DNA from 2 places in the Thermomonas sp. XSG genome. Region 2 is predicted to be linked to the other one. Evidence: riboswitches for the same ligand, from Rfam matches in the RefSeq annotation. Region 2 holds a riboswitch; the other holds the start of a gene.

Region 1 (4,370 bases), 1.4 Mb from region 2:
GACGCGGTGGATGGCGAGCTGGTGCTGGACGTGCAGGCCGAACCCGAAAAGCTGCTGCCGGCGATGCTGGCCTGACGCATCCCGGGCATGACATCAACGCAGGAGGCCGCATGCGCACCATGGTCGCCGTCTTCGCCCTCGCGTTTGCGGGCGCTTCCTCCGCCGGCAACGACAGGCCGGCGCAGCACCCGGAGCACGAGATCGTGTTCGCCGCTGCCAGCCAGTTGCTGTCCTGGTGCGAACAGGAGGCGCGCGCCCAGTACGCGGGGCAGGGCGTCACCACCTACCAGTGGACCGGCCGTCACTTCGAAAGCGGCAACACCCTGCATGCGGAAGGCAAGATCCGGGCAGGGGGCGAAGACGTGCCGGTGACCTGCGTCGCGGCAAGGGGCGCACGTGAGCGCCACGCCACCATCCGGATCGGTCCCGCTTCGTGATGGACGCCGCAGGCTTCGGCGGATCCGCGCTGCGCGGCGCCGGCTGACATCCAGCGCCTTCCTTCGATGCATCCCTCCGCCCGCCTGCACCTGCTGCCCGTTGCCGTGGCCGCCGCCGAAGCGGGCGCGCAGGGGCAGGACTGGCTGACCGACGCTGAGCGCCAGCGCCTGCAGGCGATCACCTCGCCGTCGCGGCGCGACACATTCCTGGCCGGACACTGGCAGGCGCGCGTGCTGGCGGCGCAGTGGCTGCAGCTGGACGTGGGTCGGATTGCGCTGGACGCGCACGCGGATGGCCGGCCGCTGCTGCGGGTGGATGGCGATGCCGCGCCGCTGCAGGTGTCGCTGAGCCACAGCGGCAACTGGCTGGCACTGGCGCTGGCCGACGCGCCGGTAGGCGTGGACGTCGAACTGCCGCGGCGCGTGCGCGACTGGAACGCGCTCGCGCGCTTCGTGTTCTCACCGGAGGAATGCGAGCGCGTAGAAGCCGCGGACCCGGCGATGCGCGCCGACGTCTTCCACGCGCTGTGGACGTTGAAGGAGGCGCACGGCAAGCGTAGCGGCGCGGGCCTGCAACCCCGCGCCGCGCGCGCGCTCACTGCGCGGCCTGCCAGCCCGGCCGCTGCGGAAGCGTTCGGTTGGCGCTTCGGCAATGGCGCGCTGGCGCTGGCGCTGACGCCCGGAACGCGGCTGGAGCGGATCGAAGGCGTGGCCGGGTCGCCGGCCTGCTGGCACTTCACCGAGAGCGTCGGGAACTCGCAGGGTCAGGATTGACCGGCTGCGGCATCCCCCTTATCTTGGGGTCGTCGGTTCTGGCGGGCACAACCTGTCGGATGAAAAGGGAAGCCGGTGCGGCGTGCATTCTTTCGGAATGGCGCGCCAATCCCGGCACTGCCCCGCAGCGGTAGGTGGAGACGAAGTCGCGATTCGCACTGGGGCGGTGGCCCTGGGAAGCGGCGACCAAGGCGGTCGGGCCCATGGCCCGCCACATCCACGAGTCCGAAGACCTGCCGACAGCCGCGCGAAGCACGCCGCGCGGTGCCGGCCGAAGAATCTCCGGGGGGAGATGGCTGGTGCAGCAGGGTCGCCGTGCACGCAGGCCGTGCCGGATCGCAGGCCGTGCGACACCGCGCTTCCACCCTGACGTTTCCGATGCCATCCGCGCCTGCGAGGGACAGGCCGGGCCCGTGCATCCGCATGGAGACGCCAGATGTCACAGACCTTGATTGCCGAAGCGCCCGCCGAAGCCCCGGCCGCCGCGCCCGCGTTCGACCTCACCCCGCCACCCACCGCCACCGCCATGGCGGTGACCAAGCGCAACGGCAGCACCGAGCCGGTCGATCTCAACAAGATCGTGCGCGCCGTCCAGCGCTGCTGCGACGGGCTGCATGCGGTGGATCCGATGCGCGTCGCCACCCGCACCATCTCCGGCCTGTACAACGGCGCGACCACGCAGGAGCTGGACGAGCTGTCGATCCGCACCGCCGCGCTGCTGATCGGCGAAGAACCCGAATACGGCCGGCTGGCCGCGCGCCTGCTGGCCAACACCATCACCAAGGAAGTCTCCGGCCAGGAGATCCACGCGTTCTCGCAGTCGGTTGGCCGCGGCCACGAAGTGGGCCTGATCAACGACCGCCTGCTCGGCTTCGTACAGGCCAACGCGCGCAAGCTCAACGATGCCATCGACCCGGCGCTGGACCTGGGTTTCGACTATTTCGGCCTGCGCACCCTGTACGACCGTTACCTGCTGCGCCACCCGCACACCCGCAAGGTGATCGAGACACCGCAGCAGTTCTTCCTGCGCATCGCCAGCGCCTTGAGCGAGGACGTGCCGGAAGCGTTGGCGCTGTACCAGCGGCTGGGCCACCTGGACTACCTGCCGTCCAGCCCGACCCTGTTCAACGCCGGCACCCGCCATGAGCAGCTGTCGTCGTGCTTCCTGCTGGATTCTCCGCAGGATTCGCTGGAGTCGATCTACGCGCGCTACGGCGAGATCGCCCAGCTGTCGAAGTTCAGCGGCGGGATCGGCGTGAGTTATTCGCGGGTGCGTTCGCGCGGCTCGCTGATCCGTTCCACCAACGGCCATTCCAACGGCATTGTTCCGTGGCTGAAGACGCTGGATTCGTCGGTGGCGGCGGTCAACCAGGGCGGCAAGCGCAAGGGCGCAGCCTGCGTCTACCTGGAAACCTGGCATGCCGACATCGAGGACTTCCTGGAACTGCGCGACAACGCCGGCGACGAGGCGCGCCGCACCCACAATCTCAACCTCGCCAACTGGGTGCCGGACCTGTTCATGCAGCGGGTGGAGGCTGGCCAAGACTGGTCGCTGTTCGATCCGCACGCGGTGCCGGAGTTCACCGACCTGTACGGCGCGGATTTCGAGCGCGCCTACCTGCAGGCCGAGGCGCAGGGCAAGGCGGCGCGCACGATCCCGGCGCGCAAGCTGTACGCGCGGATGATGCGGACGCTGGCCGAGACCGGCAACGGCTGGATGACCTTCAAGGACAAGTGCAACCGCGCCGGCAACCAGACCCTGCGCCCGCACAACGTCATCCACCTGTCCAACCTGTGCACCGAGATCCTGGAGGTCACCAGCGCCGAGGAAACGGCGGTGTGCAACCTCGGCTCGATCAACCTCGCGCACCACCTGGACGCGCATGGCGATTTCGATTTCGAGAAATTGGCCGAAACCGTGCGGTTGGCGGTGCGCCAGCTCGACCGGGTGATCGACCTCAATTTCTATCCGATCGAACCGGCCCGCCGCGGCAACCTGCGTTGGCGGCCGGTGGGGCTGGGCTGCATGGGCCTGCAGGACGTGTTCTTCCGCATGCGCCTGGCGTTCGACTCGGAACCGGCGCGCGCGCTGTCGAAGCGGATTGCCGAGGAGATCTACTTCCACGCGCTCGACACCTCCTGCGAATTGGCCATCGAGCGTGGCGCGCATGCTTCGTTCGCCGATACCCGCGCCTCCGTCGGCGAGCTGCAGTTCGATGCCTGGGGCGTGGCGCCGGAACATGCAGGGCGCTGGAACACCCTGCGCGAACGCATCCGGCAGCACGGCTTGCGCAACTCGCTGCTGATCGCGATTGCCCCCACCGCCACCATCGCTTCGATCGCCGGCTGCTACGAATGCGTGGAGCCGCAGGTATCCAACCTGTTCAAGCGCGAAACCCTGTCCGGCGACTTCCTGCAGGTCAACCGCTATCTGGTCGCCGAGCTCAAGCAGCTGGGGCTGTGGACGGCGGAAATGCGCGATGCGATCAAGCTGGCCGAAGGCTCGATCCAGGACCTGGCGCAGATCCCGGAGACGCTGCGCATGGTCTACCGCACGGTGTGGGAGTTGCCGATGCGCAGCCTGATCGACATGGCCGCCGAGCGCGGCGCATTCATCGATCAGTCCGCTTCACTCAACCTGTTCATGGAAAGCCCGAGCATCGGCGCGCTGTCGTCCATGTACATGCATGCGTGGAAGCAGGGCATCAAGACCTGCTACTACCTCCGCTCGCGCCCCGCCACCAGGATCGCCAAGACCACCGTGTCCGACTACAGCCCTGCACAGGCGGTGGCCTGCTCGCTGGAAAACCCGGAAGCCTGCGAGGCCTGCCAGTGAACGCCCCCCAATCCCGCCAGATGCTGCTCGACCCCGGTTTCGAGCTGACCCTCCGCCCGATGCGCTATCCGGGCTTCTACGAGATGTACCGCAACGCCATCCGCAACAGCTGGACGGTGGACGAGATCAACTTCCAGATCGACATCGCCGACCTGCACGCAAAGATGTCGCCGGCCGACCGCCACCTGATCCATCGGCTGGTGGCGTTCTTCGCCACCGGCGATTCCATCGTCTCCAACAACCTGGTGCTGAACCTGTACCAGCACCTCAATGCGCCGGAAGCGCGCATGTACCTGTCGCGCCAGCTGTACGAGGAGGCGCTG
Region 2 (4,370 bases):
GGCATCACTGCCGGGCCCTGTCGCATCCCTGCGCGCGTCCTTGCGGTGCCGCCTCCCTCAACTCATTGCGGCTGCCAGCGCAGGCTCAGTGCGTATTCGCGTCCGGGCTGGACGTACCAGGCACTGGTTTCGTAGCGCTTGTCGAACAGGTTCACCACGTTGGCCTGCAGGGTCCAGGCCGGGGCGAAGCGCCAGGACACGCGGCCGTCGAGGGTGCCGTAGCCGCCGACCCGCAGGCTGTTGGAGACATCGTCCCAGCGCGCGGCTTCGCCGATGGCGGACAGGCCGAAGCCCCAGTTGCCGAACTTGCGGTCGAGGTCGATGCGGGCGCTGCGGGTGGGGCGGCGCGCCAGGCGCTTGTCGTGGTTGAAGCCGGTGCTGGCGTTGCGCGCGTCCAGCCAGCCCAGCTGGCCGCGAAGATCCCATTCGCCCAGCGCCACGCTCGCGGCCAGCTCCAGTCCGCGGATGCGCGCCTGCTCGACGTTGCCGGGCTTGCCGAGGCTGGCGTCCCAGGCGATCAGGTCATCGATGCGGGTGTGGTACGCGTTGGCCTGCACCTGCCAGCCGTCGCCGCTGCGCTGCAACGACACCTCGCTGCTGCGCGACGCCTCGGGACGCAGCAGCGGATTGCTGTAGCCGGGGTAGTACAGCTCGTTGAAGCTGGGCGCCTTGAACGCGGTGCCATGGCTGGCGGTCACGCGCCAGCCGTCGGCGATGTCCATGCCCCAAGCCAGCCCGCCGGTGAGGTGGCCGCCGAACTGGTCGTTGCGGTCACTGCGCAGCGACAGCTGCAGGTCGTGCGCGCCGAAATCGCCCTGGTACTGGGCGAACACGGCGCGGTTGCCGCGGGCGGCGGCGAACGGGGACCACGGGTCGACGATGGTGGCGCGATCCCGCAGCCAGTCGAAGCCCGCGCTCAGCAGCTGGCCCTGCGCCACGGTCAGGTCGGCCTGCAGGCTGGCGCTGTCGCGGGTGGTGGTGAAGCGGTTGCTGAAGGTGCTGCCGAGGCGGTTGTCGGAATCATCGCTGTTGCGACCCACGGTCAGCTTCAGCTGCACGTCACTGGCCGCGGCCCAGCGCACGCTGCCGCCGACGGTCTGCTGGACGATGTCGGAGTTGTCGACGTAGTCGCCGTCGTAGTCGTTGTGGCCCTCGGCGCGGGTGGCGCGGGCATCGATCTGCCAGCCATCGCTAGCGGCGAAGTCGGCGCGCAGGCTGGCGCTGCTGTTGCGGTAACCGTCGTGGTCCAGGTGCGTGCCCGGCACGATGAAGCAGCCGGCGCCGGCCCAGGTGGCCGGGTCGTAGAAACCGCGGCAGGCGTTGATGCCGTCGGTTTCCTGATGGGCGACATCCACGCCCACGCCGCCGCGCTTGCCGCGCAGGTCGACGCCGGCCGAGGCTTCGCGCAGGCCGTGGCTGCCGGCGGCGATGCGGCCGCGGCCGCGCACGCCTTCGGCCTCGCCGCGGCGGGTGAAGATCTGGATCACCCCGCCGATGGCGTCGGCGCCGTACAGCGAGGAGCGCGGGCCGCGCACGATCTCGATGCGCTCGATCTGCGCCAGCGGCAGGTCCTGCAGCATGGTCAGGCCGGAGGCCGGCGACCCCACGCGCACGCCGTCGATCAGGAACAGCGTGTGGTCGGATTCGGTGCCGCGCAGGAACAGCGTGGACAGCTTGCCCAGCCCGCCCTGGTTGACCAGGGTGATGCCGGCGCGGCCGCGCAGCAGCTCCGGCAGCGAGCGCGCGCTGCTGGCGTCGATCTGCGCGCGGTCGATCACCTCCACCGCCGCCAGCGCGGCGTCGGCGGTGCTGGCGGTGCGGGTGGCGGTGACGACGACCTTGTCGAGATCGGTGGCATCGTCGCCATGCGCCGATGCCAGGCCGGGCAGCGCCAGTGCGAGCGCCAGCGGGCTGAGACGGAAAACGGTATCGCGATGGAACTTCATGTTCGGGACTCTCCGGCGCGCACGCCCGCGCGCCCTGGGATGGTGGGCGACGGCAAACGCAGAGGACAACCACGGACACAGGCGGACGCAGGCGCACGCGCGGGGCCGCGCGACGCCCTCCGCATCGCCATCAGACTGCCTGGGGCCGGTCTCCGGGCTCGCGCGCGGCGCATCCCTCGCGGGATGTTCCCCTCCGGCGCCTTCCCATGCGCATGCACAGTGGCCGATGCCGGAGTTGTCGCGCTTACCGTTGCGGGGGCAGCGCCGGACTGGAGGCGCCTTCGCGCTTCGTCACCGGCTTCCCGTTTCAACCCGCGGAGCATTCCGCAAGGTCACCTCAAGCGCGGGCATTGTAGCCTGCCGCCGCGGCCGGACCCTTGCCTTGGGTCAATCGGCGGAGCCGCCGTGGCGGTCGTCGTCGAACAGCGCGAACGCCGGCGCCGCCGCTTCCTCATGATGGGTGGTGGTCACCGGCGCCGCGGCGGGCCGTCCGCGCGGCGGCGGCAGCAGCGCGATGGCGGCTTCGGCGGCCTGCACCAGTTCGTTGCGGCGCGCCTCTGTCACCTCCTGCCAATGGCAGTCCAGCAGCGCGCCTTCCAGCGCGTACAGCAGGTTGAGGCTGGGTTTGAAGCCGGCCCGGCGCACCTTCATGTAGGCGCCGACGGCACCGGCTTCGGACAGGTCTTCCAGCGTGCGCAACCCGACCTGGCGCAGCCATGCCGCGGACTTGGGGCCGATGTTGCGCAGCTTCACGTTCATCCAAGCGATTCCAAGTACGCCCGGGCGATCGCTTCCAGGCCATGCTGGTCTTCAACGGAAAAACGCGCGGGGATCGGACTGTCGATGTCGAACACGCCCAGCAGCGCATCGCCCTGGTACAGCGGGACCACCAGCTCGGAGCGGCTGGCCGAATCGCAGGCGATGTGGCCGGGGAACGCGTCCACGTCTTCCACCCGCTGGGTGGCGCGGGTGCTGGCGGCGGCGCCGCACACGCCCTTGGACAGCGGGATACGCACGCAGGCGGGCAGGCCCTGGAAGGGGCCCACCACCAGTTCGGTGCCGTCGAAGAAGTAGAAGCCGACCCAGTTGAGGTCGGGCAGCGCGTGGTAGACCAGCGCGGACAGGTTGGCGGCGTTGGCGGTGCGGTCGCGCTCGCCGTGCAGCAGCGCGCGCGCCTGCTCCAGCAGCTGGGCGTACTGTTCCGGCTTGCTGCCGGTGAGTGTGGTGGCGGAAAAACTCATGCGCCGAGTCTAGCAGCGCGCACGCTATGCTGGCGGCATGAGCGAACCCCCCTCCTTGCGGCGCATGCCCGACGGTTTCCTCGAGCGCGGCGAGCAGGTGACGCGGCTGGAAGCCTTCGTGGACGCCGCCTTTGCCTTCGCCGTCACCTTGCTGGTGATTTCGCTGGATGCGATTCCGGACAGCATCCCGGCCCTGATCGAGGCACTCAAGGGCATTCCGGCGTTCGCCGCATCGTTCGCGCAGATCGCGTTCTTCTGGTATTCGCATGCGAGCTGGAGCCGGCGTTACGGCATGAATGACGGTGCCGGTGTCTGGCTGAGCCTGCTGCTGGTGTTCCTGGTGCTGGTCTATGTGTATCCGCTGAAGATCGTGTTCGGCGCGCTGTTCTACTGGATCAGTGGCGGCTGGTTCCCGACGCCGGTGCAGTTGGCTTCCGTGGGCGACCTGCGGGCGATGTTCTCCATCTACGGATTGGCCTACGCCACGCTGGCCGGCAGCATGCTGGCGCTGTACGCGCATGCGTGGCGCAGGCGTCAAGCATTGCAGCTGGACGCGGAAGAGACGGTGCGCACGTATGGCTACGCCGCCAGCTGGGGCTGGAGCGTGCTGGTGGCGCTGCTGTCCATCGCGGTGGCGGTGGGATTGCCGGGCCGCATCACGCCGTGGCTCGCCGGTGCGCCCGGCATGGTGTATGCGCTGATGTCGTTCTCGCCGCTCATCGCCAAGGCGGCCATGCGCCGCGCGCGGTCACGATGCGCGGCAGGCATCGCCTGATGTTTTCGATCTACGTCACCGGCACCGATACCGGCATCGGCAAGACCTTCACCAGTTGCGCGTTGCTGCATGCATTGCGGGGCCAAGGCCTGCGCGCAGTAGGCATGAAGCCGGTGGCCAGCGGCTGCGAGCGCATCGACGGCGCGTGGCAGAACGAGGATGCGCTGGCCTTGCAGGCGGCGGGCGAGGCCGGCATCGCCTATGCCGACATCAATCCGTTCGCGCTGGAACATCCGCTGGCGCCGGAACTGGCGGCGCGCGATGCCGGGGTCGAGGTAGCCTTGCCGCCACTCCTCGATGCGCATGCGCGGCTGGCGTCGCGCAGTGATGCGGTGGTCGTCGAGGGCGTGGGCGGTTGGGCCGCGCCGCTGTCGGCATCGCTGATGCAGGCCGACCTGGTGCGCGCGC

Evidence for each region. Region 2 has a riboswitch for cobalamin ahead of ICG51_RS05655 (TonB-dependent receptor). Riboswitches for the same ligand answer to the same signal wherever they lie in the genome.
Region 1: another riboswitch for cobalamin. It lies ahead of ICG51_RS13165 (ribonucleoside-diphosphate reductase subunit alpha); the one in region 2 lies ahead of ICG51_RS05655 (TonB-dependent receptor).

What each region holds. Positions count from the first base shown of each region.
Region 1 is NZ_CP061497.1:2,808,707-2,813,076, forward strand. It holds gene clpA (ATP-dependent Clp protease ATP-binding subunit ClpA) at 1-75, shown strand, start outside; gene ICG51_RS13155 (hypothetical protein) at 111-437, shown strand; gene ICG51_RS13160 (4'-phosphopantetheinyl transferase superfamily protein) at 504-1,211, shown strand; cobalamin riboswitch at 1,228-1,467, shown strand; gene ICG51_RS13165 (ribonucleoside-diphosphate reductase subunit alpha) at 1,738-4,047, shown strand; gene ICG51_RS13170 (ribonucleotide-diphosphate reductase subunit beta) at 4,068-4,370, shown strand, end outside.
Region 2 is NZ_CP061497.1:1,189,908-1,194,277, reverse strand. It holds gene ICG51_RS05655 (TonB-dependent receptor) at 63-1,946, opposite strand; cobalamin riboswitch at 2,072-2,301, opposite strand; gene ICG51_RS05650 (TfoX/Sxy family protein) at 2,334-2,705, opposite strand; gene ICG51_RS05645 (GAF domain-containing protein) at 2,702-3,187, opposite strand; gene ICG51_RS05640 (TMEM175 family protein) at 3,225-3,962, shown strand; gene bioD (dethiobiotin synthase) at 3,962-4,370, shown strand, end outside.